DNA from 3 places in the Actinokineospora spheciospongiae genome. Region 2 is predicted to be linked to each of the others. Evidence: riboswitches for the same ligand, from Rfam matches in the RefSeq annotation. Region 2 holds a riboswitch; each other region holds the start of a gene.
The links. A riboswitch is a leader RNA that binds a small molecule or an ion and turns the genes downstream of it on or off. The one in region 2 is predicted to bind S-adenosylmethionine.
Positions count from the first base shown of each region.

Region 1: linked by a shared signal. The riboswitch ahead of DFQ13_RS05100 (methionine ABC transporter ATP-binding protein) and the one ahead of DFQ13_RS16145 (aminotransferase class V-fold PLP-dependent enzyme) in region 2 are both predicted to bind S-adenosylmethionine.
Region 3: linked by a shared signal. The riboswitch ahead of thrC (threonine synthase) and the one ahead of DFQ13_RS16145 (aminotransferase class V-fold PLP-dependent enzyme) in region 2 are both predicted to bind S-adenosylmethionine.

Region 1 is NZ_QHCP01000002.1:319,002-323,508, forward strand. Features, by position in the region: gene DFQ13_RS05095 (4-(cytidine 5'-diphospho)-2-C-methyl-D-erythritol kinase) at 1-804, opposite strand, end outside; gene DFQ13_RS05100 (methionine ABC transporter ATP-binding protein) at 1,331-2,347, opposite strand; SAM riboswitch class I at 2,554-2,643, opposite strand; gene rsmA (16S rRNA (adenine(1518)-N(6)/adenine(1519)-N(6))-dimethyltransferase RsmA) at 2,764-3,606, opposite strand; gene DFQ13_RS05110 (resuscitation-promoting factor) at 3,722-4,507, opposite strand, start outside.
Region 2 is NZ_QHCP01000005.1:429,341-433,847, reverse strand. Features, by position in the region: gene DFQ13_RS16160 (hypothetical protein) at 1-84, opposite strand, end outside; gene DFQ13_RS16155 (RluA family pseudouridine synthase) at 183-1,067, opposite strand; gene lspA (signal peptidase II) at 1,105-1,674, opposite strand; gene DFQ13_RS16145 (aminotransferase class V-fold PLP-dependent enzyme) at 1,722-3,077, opposite strand; SAM riboswitch class IV at 3,200-3,316, opposite strand; gene DFQ13_RS16140 (potassium/proton antiporter) at 3,388-4,507, opposite strand, start outside.
Region 3 is NZ_QHCP01000011.1:47,801-52,307, reverse strand. Features, by position in the region: gene DFQ13_RS25290 (ComEC/Rec2 family competence protein) at 1-978, shown strand, start outside; gene thrC (threonine synthase) at 1,087-2,358, opposite strand; SAM riboswitch class I at 2,368-2,509, opposite strand; gene holA (DNA polymerase III subunit delta) at 2,673-3,653, shown strand; gene DFQ13_RS25275 (acyl-CoA thioesterase) at 4,113-4,507, opposite strand, start outside.

The DNA of each region.
Region 1 (4,507 bases), on a different contig from region 2:
CGCGCAGGTGGGCCCGGACCCGGAGACGATGCCCGCCAGGGCACCGGCGGTGACCCCGGCCCGCAGCGTGCGCCGCAGGCCCGGCCGCAGCGACACCGACGCGGCCTGCAGGTCGTTGCCGAGCAGCGGCGCCAGCCTGCCCGGGTCCCCGGAGGCCAGCGCCTCCAACACCGGCTCCACGGCGCCGATCCGGGGCGGGTCGCCGTCGGCGCGCAGCCGGTCCAGCTCGCCGTAGACGCTCGGGGTGGACAGGCCGCGCCGGTCGAAGGCCAGGACCCAGTGGTAGGTGTGCCGGGACAGGACGGGCACCAGCTCCTCACCGCGCCCGGTGCCCAGCGCGGTCCCGCCGTGCAGCACGAACGGCACGTCGCTGCCCAACCGCGCGGCGACCCCGGCCAGCTCGTCGCGCCCGATGTCCAGGCGCCACAGCGACGACAGCGCGACCAGGGTGGCCGCCGCGTCGGCGCTGCCGCCCGCCATGCCCCCGGAGACCGGGATGCCCTTGCGGATCACGACCCGGATCTTCGGCTCCTCCGGGTCGCGGCCGACGTGCTCGGCCAACTCCCGCACCGCCCGCCAGGCCAGGTTGCTGGGACCGGTGGGCACCGAGTCGGCGCCCTCGCCGTGCACCTCGACCCCCGGCTCGTCGGCGATGGCGACGGTGACCTCGTCGGTCAGCGAGAGGGCCTGGAAGATGGTGGCCAGGTCGTGGTAGCCGTCCGGCCGCAGGTCCCCGACTCCCAGGTGGAGGTTCACCTTGGACGGGACGCGAACGGTGACCGGCGGAGGCACGACAGCAAGCACCCGCCCAGCCTACGGCCGTGCTGCCCCTGGCTGGTCCCAAGGTCCCCGGGTGTGCGTTTCAGGAGCTTCAAAGCGCCGGTCTTTTCGCTGGGTGCCCGGGTGGATCTGCTCAGCCGTGCCGTGGTTTCAAAGCCCGGTCGTTTGTTGGGCGTGCCCGGGTGGGTGGATCTGCTTGGGCGGGGCCCCTACAGCGATCATGCGCCTGGTGTGACCGAGTGGGGCGAAAAGAGTGCCCCACTGCCCAGGCAGGCTTGCACATGATCGCCTCCCCCACCCAAGCACATCCACCCACCCGGGCATGTCCGTAGCCGGGCCGGCGGTTGGCAGGGGGCTGGCTTTCGCTGCGCCCGGTGAGGTTGCGGGTGGCTGGCCGCTTGACCGGCGGTTGGTGGGGTGGTCGGTTGCTGCGCCGGTGGGTTCGGCGGGGCTGGTGGGCGGATCAGCGGGTGCGTTGGGCTGGGGTGGGAAGCACCGCGCCCGCCCTGCCGGGGGTGCCGGTGGGGCGGGCGCGGTGGTTCGTCGTGGGTCAGGCGCAGGCGGCGACCAAGCCCTGGGGGCCGGTGCGGCGCTGCTGGACCTGGCCGCCGCGTTCGGCGATCCAGGTCAGGGCGGTGTCGGCCTGGGTGCCGGAGAGGCCGAGGAGGAAGCGGGCGACCGGGGTTTCGCCGATGCGGGTCAGGCCGCCGCCGACGACCGAGATGGTGGTGCCGAAGCGGGAGGTGGCCTCCGGGAGGAGGGCGCCCACGGCGGCGAAGCCGACGAGGACGACCTCGGCCAGGCGGTCGTGGCGGGCCTTGGCGGCCTTCGGGGCGTCGATCTCCGGGAGGAGGGACTGGGCGACGGCGCTGCGCGGGTCCTGGACCAGCGAGAGCAGGTGGCCCGCCTCGGTGATCCGGCCGCCGTCGAGGAGGGCGACGTCGTCGGCGATGCGGCGGACGACGCCCGCGTCGTCGGTGGCGACGAGGACCGTGGCGCCCAGTTCGGCGCGGGCGCGGTCCAGGACGGTGAGGACGCCCGCGGCGCCGTCGGCGTCGAGGTCGCGGGTCGGGTCGTCGGCCAGCAGGAGGCCGGGGTCGCCGACCAGGGCCCTGGCGACCGCGACGCGGGCCTGCTGGCCGGGGGTCAGGGCCTCCGGGTAGTGGGCGGCCTTGTCGGTGAGGCCGATCAGGTCGAGGAGCCTGCCCACCTTCTCCCGGCGCTGGGGGCCGTCGACGCCCGCCTGCTCCAGGGGGAGGGCGATGTTGCCCGCGGCGGTGCGCTGCTCCAGCAGGCCGCCGCGCTGCACCACGCCGATGCGGCGGCGGGCCGCGCGGAGCCTGCGCGGGTCGAGGCCGGAGGTGTTGAACCCGTCGAACCGGATGACGCCGGAGTCGGGGCGGTCCTGGAGGGCGACGAGGCGGGCGAGGGTGGACTTGCCGGACCCGGCGGGGCCCACCACGCCGGTGATGGAGCCCGCGGGGACGTCCAGCGTGACGTCCTGCAGGGCGTGCACGGGGCCGCCGTCGCCGGGGAAGGACTTGGTCAGGTTCTCAACGGTGATCACGATTTGCTCCAACGCGGCGCGACGGCAGCCCTCCGGACCGGCTCTCGTCCACAGTGGACGTTCCGGGGCAGGACGGGCTGGGGTGGTACGAAGACGACGTTCTACTGGGGAGAGCTCAGCCAGATACGCGCGTACGACGACATGCGGTCACGCCTCGTCGGCATTGGTCGATGACCCGCCGGGTGGTGAGGATTCGCATCGTGGTTCCTCCATCGTTCCTGGCGGTAGCACCTGCCCTCGGTGGGTGGTTGCTGCGGCGTCAACGAGCCAGGTCTCTCAGCCGCTCGGGATGGAATGCTCACAAAGTACACCCGATGGGGATGCTCAAAAGCAAGCGCCGCACGACAACACCGCGCGAGATCACACCAGCGGAGTAATGATCTCCGGCTGCAGCGGGTACCCGGTGTGGTCGGCGCTCAGCGGGCGGCGGCGATGCGCACGAACGCGTCGATGTCCAACTGCTCCCCGCGCGCCCCCGGGTCCACCCCGGCCGCGACCAGGACCTGCTCCGCGCGGGCGGCCGACCCGGCCCACCCGGCCAGCGCCGCGCGCAGCGTCTTGCGCCGCTGGGCGAACGCGGCGTCGACCACGCCGAACACCGCGGCCCGGTCCGCGTCGGGGGTCGGGCGGCGGGTCATCAGCACCAGCGCGGAGTCGACGTTGGGGACCGGCCAGAACACCGTCCTGGGCACGGTGGCGACCCGCTTGGCCGAGGCGTACCAGGCCACCTTGGCGCTGGGCACCCCGTAGACCCGCGACCCCGGCCCGGCCGCCATCCGGTCGGCCACCTCGGCCTGCACCATGACCAGCACCGTGCGCAGCGAGGGCAGTTCCGCCAACAGGTGCAGCACCACCGGGACGGCAACGTTGTAGGGCAGGTTGGCGACCAGCGCGGTGGGCTCGCCCAACTGCTCCGCCCGCACCCGCATCGCGTCGCCGAGCACGACGGTCAACCGGTCCGCCAGCTCGGGGGCGTGCTCCCGGGCGGTGGTGGGCAGCCGCCCGGCCAGGACCGGGTCGATCTCCACCGCGACGACCCGCGCGCACGCGGGCAGCAGCGCCAGGGTCAGCGAGCCGAGCCCGGGGCCGACCTCCAGCACGACGTCGTCCGGTGCCAGGTCGGCCACCCCGACGATCCGCCGCACGGTGTTGGGGTCGTGGACGAAGTTCTGCCCCAGCTTCTTGGTGGGCCGCACGTCCAGCTCACCGGCGAGCCTGCGCACGTCCGCGGGCCCCAGCAGGGCAGATCCACCCACCATCACCCGCGAGAGCCTACGCAACCCCGACCCGCCGACCGGGTCCGGGCCGGGACGCGCCGACGGCCACCCCCGGAAAACCGGTGGTGGCCGTCGGCGGGCGCTGCGAAAGTGGTGCCTACTTGGGCAGGCCCAGCTTGCTGGAGCAGTGCGGCCAGGCGCCGTAGCCGCCGCGGCTGTCGCGGAGCTTGGTGGCGACGGCGATCTGCTGCTCGCGGGTGGCCTGGTGCGGGTACGCGGCGTACGCGCTGCCGCCGTAGGCGTCCCAGGTGCCCTTGTTGAACTGGAGGCCGCCGTAGTAGCCGTTGCCGGTGTTGATGGCCCAGTTGCCGCCCGCCTCGCACTTGGCCAGCGAGTCCCACACGCCACCGCCGGAGACGACCGGCTGCGCGGCCTGCACCGGCTGCGGGGGCTTCTTGGTGCCGACCTTGACGACCTTGGGCTGCGCGGGCTTCGTCTCCTTGGAGCCGATCTCCTCGCGCGCGACGACCTTGCCGTTCTTCTCCGTCACCCGGTAGGTGGCGATGCGCTCACCGGGGGCGCCGGGCTCGACGACGACCTCGGAGCCCTTCTCGGCCTCCGGGTCCTCGACCTTCTGCACCGGGGCCGCGATCGGCTCGGCCTGGTTGATCACGGTGACGCCGGTGCGGCTGATCCGCACCTCGGCACCGGGGGTGAGCTTGACGTCGGCGCCGGGCAGGATCGCGTCCTGCGGGCCGAGGGCCACGCCGCGCTCGGCGAGCAGCTCGCCCACGGTCACCGCGGTGGTCTGCACCGGGGCGGGGGCGTTGCCGCCGTCGAACAGGGTGATCGCCTTGGCGGTCTTGATCTCGACGGCCATGCCCTCGAGCGGCACCTGGGCGTCGGAGCCCGCGGAGACCCAGGAACCCTGCACCGGGGCGTT
Region 2 (4,507 bases):
CGCGGCCTGGCCCGGGACACCCCCGATCACGCCGTCGACGACCAGGTGGTCGTTGAGCTGCTCGGTGTCGCGTGGGCTGGTCATCGCGGCCTCCGGGGGTCGCCACCAGGGCGTCGGGCGGGGCCCCAACGTAACCGCTCGAACCCCGCCCGCGCACCCGGACACGCGAAGGAACCGGTCGGTCAGTAGTCGTCGGCCAGGGTGGCCAGGGCGGCGGCGAGGTCGGCGGGGTACTCGCTGGTGAACTCGACCCACCGGCCGTCGGCGGGGTGGTGGAAGCCGAGGGTGCGGGCGTGCAGCCACTGGCGGGTGAGGCCGAGGCGCTTGGCCAGGGTGGGGTCGGCACCGTAGGTGAGGTCGCCGACGCAGGGGTGGCGCAGGGCGCTGAAGTGGACCCGGATCTGGTGGGTGCGGCCGGTCTCCAGCTTGACGTCGAGCAGCGACGCGGCGCGGAAGGCCTCGATGGTCTCGTAGTGGGTGATGCTCGGCTTGCCGCCCGCCACCACCGCCCACCGGTAGTCGTGGCGCGGGTGGCGGTCGATGGGGGCGTCGATCGTCCCGACGCTCGGGTCGGGGTGGCCCTGCACCAGCGCGTGGTAGCGCTTCTCGACGGTGCGCTCCTTGAACGCCCGCTTGAGCACTGTGTAGGCGTGCTCGCTCTTGGCGACCACCATCACCCCGGTCGTCCCGACGTCGAGGCGGTGCACGACGCCCTGGCGCTCGGCGGCCCCGGAGGTGGAGATGCGCAGGCCCGCCGCGGCGAGGCCGCCGATGACCGTGGGGCCGGACCAGCCGGGGCTGGGGTGGGCGGCGACGCCGACCGGCTTGTCCACCACCACCACGTCGTCGTCCTGGTGGATGATCTCCAGGCCGGGCACCGCCACCGCCTTCAGCTCCACCGGGCGGTCCGGCTGCGGCAGGGTCACCTCCAGCCAGGCGCCCGCCAGCAGCCGGTCGGACTTGCCCGCGGGTCGACCGTCGACCAGCACGTCACCGGCTTCGGTGAGGGCCACGACGACGGTGCGGGAGATGCCAAGCAGCTTCGACAGACCGGCGTCGACGCGCATGCCGTCGAGGCCGTCGGGGATGGGCAGGGTCCGCGTGTCACTCACCGGTGGCCGCCTTCTTCTCGGACTTCGTGGTCAGGCTGCCGTCGTAGTCGCGGCCCAGCAGGGCCATCAGCACGATGAGCACGCCGCCGACGCTGATGCCGGAGTCGGCCACGTTGAACACCGGGAAGTACTCGCCGTTCGGGCCGAACACCGACACGAAGTCGACCACGTGCCCCTGGAACGCCCCGGGGGCGCGGAACAGCCGGTCGGTCAGGTTGCCCAGCGCGCCCGCGAGCACCAGGCCCAGGCCCAGCGCCCAGCCCGGCGAGCGCAGCTTGGGGATGACCCAGACGATGGCGACCACGACCCCGATGGCGACCAGGGTCAGCAGCCAGGTCATCCCGGTGGCCATGGAGAACGCGGCCCCGGGGTTGCGGATGAGGTCGAGGTAGACCAGCCCGCCGAGCAGCCGCACCGGCGGCTCGCCCTCCAGGTTGGCGGTGACCAGGATCTTCGTGACCAGGTCGAGCGCGTACACCACCACCGCCGTGCCGACCAGCAGCGCTGCCCTGCGCGGCGGCACCGGTGCCGCGCTCACCCCATCGCGTTCCTCACTGCTCACCACCCCATTGTCCACGGTCGGCCGACCCGCCCGGCCGTCGACCGGGCTCAGGGCAGCTCGCGCAGGAACGGCGGCAGCGGCCGGGGGTCCTCCACCGGCGCCCAGCGGCCGTCGACGAGGGCGTACTCGGCGGCCGGGCCACCGTCGACGAGGGCGTGCAGCGCGGCGACGAGCCGGTCCACGTGCTCTGGCGTCGTGCCCAGGCCGATGCTGACCCGCAGCGCCCGCCGCTCGGAGCTGCCTGCCCGGTCGAGCAGCCTGGCGGTGGCCACGTGCGCGCAGAACGCGCCGTCGCGCACGCCGATGCCGTGCTCGGCGGACAGGACCGCCGCGGCCAGGCCGGAGTCGAGGCCGTCGACGGTGAAGCTGACGACGCCGACCCGGTCGTGCTCCGCGCCGAACAGGCTCAGCGGGCGCAGGCCGGGGACGGTGGCGAGCCCGGCGCGCAGCCGGTGCAGCAGGACCCGCTCGTGCTCGACCACGGCGTCCCAGCCGTGCCGGGTGATCGCCTCGCAGGCGGTGGCCAGCGCGTGCACGCCGACCACGTTCGGCGACCCGGCCTCGTGCCGCTCCGGGCCGGTCGACCAGGTCACCGCGAGCCGGTCGCCGCGGTCGGTGACCGAGGCGGTGGCGCCGCCGCCGACCAGGTGCGGTTCGGCGGCCCTGAGCCAGTCGGCGCGGCCGACGAGGGCGCCCGCGCCGAACGGGGCGTAGAGCTTGTGCCCGGACAGGGCGACCCAGTCGACGTCGAGGGCGCGGATGTCGACCGGCCGGTGCGGGGCGAGCTGCGCGGCGTCGAGGGCGACCCTGGCGCCGTGGCGGCGGGCGACGGCGGACAGCTCGGCGATCGGCCAGACCTCGCCGGTGACGTTGGAGGCGGCGGTCAGCACCACCAGGCGCGGCCCGACGGCGCAGTCGGCCAGCGCCCGGTCCAGCGCCAGGGCAGCGTCGCCCGCGCTCTCCGGGGTGCGCAGGCGGTGCACGCGCGGGCCGCGCCAGGGCAACAGCGCCGCGTGGTGCTCGGTGTCGAACAGGACCACGGACGTGCCCCTGGGCAGCGCCCCGGCCAGCAGGTTCAGGCTGTCGGTGGTGTTGCGGGTGAAGATGACCTGGTCGGTGCGGTGGGCGCCGACGAACCGGCGGAGCACATCGCGGGCCTGGTCGTGCACGCGGGTGCAGACCTGGGAGGCGAAGCCCGCGCCGCGGTGCACGCTGGCGTACCAGGGCAGCAGCTCGTCCACGGCGTCGCGCACGGCCTCCAGGGCGGGGGTGCTGGCGGCGTGGTCGAGGTTGGCGTAGGGCACCCGGCGGCCGTCGACCAGCGGGACCGCCAGCCGCGCCCCCACCACGGGCGGCACGGCGGGGATACCGGCGGCGGCCTCGACAGCGGCGGTCGCGGGCACGGGCTCGGTGGTGCAGCCGGTGGGACACCCGGTGTCGCGGGCCGGTTCGGCGGTGCGGCGGCTGGGGATGGCGAGCGTCACGGGGTGCCTCCAAGGTCTCCAGGACCCTGGCCGGTGAGGGGGGTCCGCGCTTGCCCGTCCCGCACCTCGCGGGAGGACCAGGTCCTCACCCGGGGCACCCCACCGCGGAGGAGGGTTGCCGGCCAGCAAACCGGGGCTTGACGCTGGCACTCATGACCTTGCCGAAGACCATAGCCGACGCGGCGCCGCGGATCGAGTCCGATCCACCGGGTGGGATCGGCGTCACGGCTCAGGGTTTGCCGGTCTCGCCCTTCCAGCGGGCGAAGCGGCCCGCCCGGTCGACCGCGCGGATGCGGGTCTCGGCGGCGGCCCTGGCCTCCTGCGTGGTGACCACCAGGACCTGGTCCAGCTCCTGCAACCGGGTCGTGGTGACCGGGGTGAACGCGCCCGCGCCGCGGGCGACGAGGCTGACCGAGGCGCCCGGCGGCAGCCGCAGCTCCGACAGGTAGACGCCGTGCAGCTTGGACCCGACGGGGATGGTGACCTGCAACAGCTCCGCGTTCAGCTCGTCGAGGGTGGCCACGTCGACGTCGACCTCCTTGGGCTGCGCACCGGTGTCGAGCCGCAGCAGCTTCGCCAGCAGCCCGAGCGTGGTGCCCTGCACCAGGGTCAGCACGATCACCAGCACGAACACGGCGTCGACGAGTTGCTGCGCGCCGGGGATGCCCTGCGACAGCGGGATCATGGCCAGCACGATGGGCACGGCCCCGCGCAACCCGGCCCAGGACAGGAAGACCTGTTCGCGCCAGGGCATCCGGAACGGCACCATCGACACCAGCACGGACAGCGGCCGGGCCAGCAGGGTCAGCAGGGCACCGGCGACCAGCCCGGGGATGATCGCGTCGAGCAGCCTGCTCGGTGAGGCGAACAGTCCCAAGAGGACGAACAGGCCGATCTGCGCCAACCAGCCCAGCCCCTCGGCGAAGGAGACCGTGTCGGAGCGGTGCGGCAGCTTGGAGTTGCCCAGCACCAACCCGGCGACGTAGGCGGCGAGCAGCCCGGAGGCGTGCGCGGCCTGCCCGCCCGCGAAGGCGAGCACGCACACCGCGACCGTGGCCAGCGGGTACAGGCCGGTGGCGGGCAGCGCGGCGCGGCGCAGGGTGAGGGCCCCCAGCCAGCCCAGGCCGACGCCGAGGGCCAGGCCCACCGCGAGTTCGTAGGCCAGGGTGAGCGGCAGCGACCAGGTGACCGGGTCGGTGGAGGCCAGCAGCACCACGGCGATGTAGCTGGGGGCGTCGTTCATGCCGCTCTCCAGCTCCAGCGACCCGACCAGCCGCCGGGTGACCGAGAGGTTGCGCAGCACGCTGAACACGGCGGCGGCGTCGGTGGAGGCCAGCACCGCGCCCCAG
Region 3 (4,507 bases), on a different contig from region 2:
GCGGACGTGCCGGGAGCGGCGATCGACTGGCCCTCGGGGTGGTGGGGCGGGCTGGTGGCGGTGGTCGTCCTGCTGGTGCTCGTGGTGGCCCTGCGCGGCCGGGGGAGCGCCGTCGCGGTCGGGTTGGTCGCCATGCTGCTGGTGGTCGTGCCGGTCCGGGTGCTCGCCCCCGGGTGGCCGCCCGCCGGGTGGGCGGTGGTCGCCTGCGACGTCGGGCAGGGGGACGCGCTGGTGCTGGCCACCGACGAGCCGGGGCGGGCGGTGGTGGTGGACGCCGGACCGGAGGCGAGTCCGGTCGACGGCTGCCTCGACCGGCTGGGAGTGGACAGGGTGCCGCTGGTGGTGCTCAGCCACCTGCACGCCGACCACGTCGGCGGCCTCGCCGGGGTCCTCGCCGGACGCGCCGTCGGCGGGATCGCGGTCGGTGCGGGTCGTTCGCCCGCGTGGGCGTGGGACCAGGTCCGCGACGAGGCGGCCGGCGCCGGGGTGCCGGTCGTGGGGTTGCTGCCCGGGCAGCGGCTGGGCTGGCCGGGTCTGACCCTGGACGTACTGGCACCACGGCGGAAGGAGGAAGGCAGGGCACCGGACGGCACGGAGATCAACAACCGCTCGGTCGTGCTGCGCGCGTCGACCCGCGCCGGGCGGGTGCTGCTGGCGGGTGATGTGGAACTGGGCGCCCAGGCGGAACTGCTGACCTCGGGAGCGGACCTGCGCGCGGAGGTGATCAAGGTGCCCCACCACGGCTCCGGCTACACCGCCCCGGAGTTCCTCACCGCTGTCGGGGCCCGCATCGCCCTGCTCAGCGTCGGCGCGGACAACCGCTACGGCCACCCGAGCCCGCGCACGCTCGACGTCCTCACCCGCGGGCACACCCTGGTCGGGCGCACCGACCGCGACGGCGACAGCGCGGTGGTCGTCGACGCGGGGGTGCCCGCCCTGATCGGTCGCGGCGGCGCCCGTTCACCGCCGAAGTCTTGAGCGGCGAACCGCGACAGGCAGGTGGCGCACGAAAACCGGTGCCGCCGTGGGATCACGGCGGCACCGGTCGGGCGGGGCGTGGCTCGCGGTGGCCGCGAGCCGGGTGGCTCAGTGGCCGAGGACCTCGCGGACGGCGGCGGCCGACGGCGGGATCGTGGCCTTGGGGCCGATCTGGTCCTGGACCGCGTCCAGGGTCTTGAGGCCGTCGCCGGTGATGAGCAGGACGGTCTCGGCGTCGGGGTCGATCTTGCCCGCCGCGATGAGCTTCCTGGCCGTGGCGACGGTGACCCCACCCGCGGTCTCGGCGAAGATGCCCTCGGTGCGGGCCAGCAGGCGGATGCCCTCGACGACCTCGGCGTCGGTGACGTCCTCGACCGCACCACCGGTGCGGCGGACGGCGTCGAGCACGTACGGCCCGTCGGCGGGGGCGCCGATGGCCAGGGAGCGGGCGATGGTGTCCGGCTTGACCGGGCGCACCACGTCGTGGCCGCCCTTGAACGCCGTCGACACCGGCGAGCAGCCGGTGGCCTGGGCGCCGAACACCTTGTACGGGGTGGCCTCGACCAGGCCCAGCTCGCCGAACTCGCGGAACGCCTTGTCGACCTTGGTCAGTTGGGAGCCGGAGGCGACCGGGATCACGATCTGCTCGGGCAGCCGCCAGCCGAGCTGCTCGGCCACCTCGTAGCCCAGGGTCTTGGAGCCCTCGGCGTAGTACGGGCGGACGTTGACGTTCACGAACGCCCAGTCCTCGTGCTCCGCGGCCAGCTCGGTGGCGAGTCGGTTCACGTCGTCGTAGTTGCCGTTGACGGCGATCAGGGCGCCGTCGTAGACCGCGGTGGTGAGGATCTTGGCCCGCTCCAGGTTGGAGGGGATCAGCACGACCGACTCCCAGCCCGCCCGCGCCGCCGCGGCGGCGACGGCGTTGGCCAGGTTGCCGGTCGACGGACAGGCCAGCACCCGGAAGCCGAGTTCGCGGGCGGCGGCGAGCGCCACGGCGACGACCCGGTCCTTGAACGAGTGCGTGGGGTTGCCGGTGTCGTCCTTGACCCAGAGCGACTTGAGGCCCAGGGCGGCGGCGAGCCGGTCGGCCTTGACCAAGCGGGTCATGCCGGGCTCGGTGTTGGGGTGCTCCCGCACGTTCGACGGCACGGGGAGCAGGCCGCGGTAGCGCCAGATCGACCGGGGCCCGGCCTCGATGCTCTCGCGGGTGATGTCGCCGAAGTCGTAGGAGACCTCGAGGGGGCCGAAGCACTCGGCGCAGGCGAACTCGGCGGCGAGCGGGATGCGGTGGCCGCACTCCCGGCACGACAGGGCGCGGGCGGGGCCGAGGTCGAAGGCGTCGGTGGTGACGGCCTGCTGGATGTCGACGGTCGATGTCATCGAGGACACTCCTCATCTCTCCCGCGTGGCGGGTCGGAATTGGCACCGTGGCCCGCCGACCTCCCGGCCGCGGATTCGTCGCGGTGGAAAGTGGTGGGTGCCGGTTGCCGGGGCTTCGTCGGGCCGTTCCCTCTGCCCCTCTGGATGAGCGGTATTCAGTTGTCTGGCGCACACAAGGACCGAGGCTGCCCTCGGCACGCCCGCAACGCTACGGCAACGAACGCGCCGTCGGCCAATCCCGTTTCCAGAATCCGAGAGCGCGCCCGCCGCGTCTGCGCAATCCTGCGCACCGCCGCCGTGGCAGGATTGCCGGGGTGAGCTCACCCTCGGTCACACCCGCGCCGCTGCAACTCGTGCTCGGCGAGGAGGAGTTGCTGGTCGAGCGCGCCGTGCGCGCGGCGCTGGAGACCGCCCGGCTCGCCGACGCCTCGGCCGACCTCACCCGCATCCGGGTGTCCGAACTCACAGCTCCTGAGCTGGCCGAACTGGTCAGCCCCTCGCTGTTCGCCGAGGGCAGGGTGATCGTCCTCGACGCCGCGCACGAGGCCACCCAGGACATCGCCGCCCTGGTCATCTCCTACGCCAAGCAGCCCGCCGAGGGCATCGTGCTGGCCGTCGTGCACAACGGCGGCGGCCGCAAGCCGGGCAAGGACGTCGTCGCGGCGATGCGCAAGGCGGGCGCGGTGGTCACCGAGTGCGCCAAGATCACCAAGGCCGCCGAGCGGGAGGGCTTCGTCCGCAACGAGATCCGCCAGGCGGGCGGCAGGACCGATCCGGCCGCGGTCGCCGCGCTGATCGACTCGGTCGGCTCCGACCTGCGCGAACTCGCCGCCGCCGCCCAGCAACTGGTCGCCGACACCGCCGGGGCGGTCACCGAGGAGGCCGTCCGCCGCTACCACCGCGGCCGCGCCGACGTCACCGGCTTCGCCGTCGCCGAGAAGGCCGTCACCGGCGACACCGCGGGCGCCCTGGAGGCCCTGCGCTGGGCCATGCAGACCGGCGTCCCGCACGTCCTGGTGGCCGACGCCCTCGCCGACGCGGTCCGCACGGTCGCCAGGGTCGCGGGCGCGGGCCGCGCCGACCCGTTCCGGTTGGCGGGCGAACTCGGCATGCCCGCCTGGAAGGTCAAGAAGGCGCTGGCCCAGGCCCGCGGCTGGAAGCCGCGCGCCCTCGGCGAGGCCATCCGCATCACCGCCCAGGTCAACGCCGACGTCAAGGGCATGGCCGCCGACGCCGACTACGCCCTGGAGCGCGCCGTCCTCGGGATCGCCCGCGCCCAGCGCTCCGACCACTGACCACCGGCCCGCGCCCGCGTTCGGGTTGCTGATCACCGGCCCGTACCCGCGTTCGGGTTGCTGATCACCGACCCGCGCCCGCGTTTGGCTTGCCGATCACCGGCCTCGCCCGCGTTGGACTCGCCGATCACCGGCCCGCTCCCAGTGTTCTGATTTGTGCGCTCAGCACCTGGAACGATCGGCCATCGGTCCGTGTCCGGCGCTCCGACCGCCTGCCACTCGCCCGAGTCCGCGCGGACCGCAGGCCACCCGGTGCGGCAGCAGGTGGCGCACTTGCCCTGTTCGGGGCCAGCTCCCCGGTCCTGCCGTGCGGGTGGTCACCGCCGCGCCGGGACTGTGGACAACCTCCGTCACCCTCCGAAAACTGTCGGACCCCTTCGGTAACGTGAAATTCGGGGGTCCCCCTGGGCTGTGGATGGACGGGGGCGGAGAGTCCGGGAAGCGACTACCGTTGGTGGGTCAGGGCTTCGGGTCGCGGCTGGCGAGGATTTCGTCGCGGCGGGTGAGGCGGTGGCGGCGGCGGATCTCGGCTTCGCGGAGGCGGCGTTCGTCCTCCGGGGTCTCCGGGAGCAGGGGCGGGACCTCGCGGGGGTTGCCGTGGGCGTCCACGGCGACGAAGACCAGGTAGGCCGTGGCGACCCGGGTGGGGGCGACCCCGGCGCGGTCCCAGGGTTCGGCGACGACCCGGACGCCGACCTCCATGGAGGAGCGGCCCGCCCAGTTCACCTGGGCGTGCGCGTGGACCAGGTCGCCCACCCGGACCGGGTGCAGGAAGGTCATGCCGTCCATGGCCGCGGTGACCGCCGGGCCGCCGGAGTGCCGCTGCGCGACCGCGCCCGCCGCGTCGTCGACCA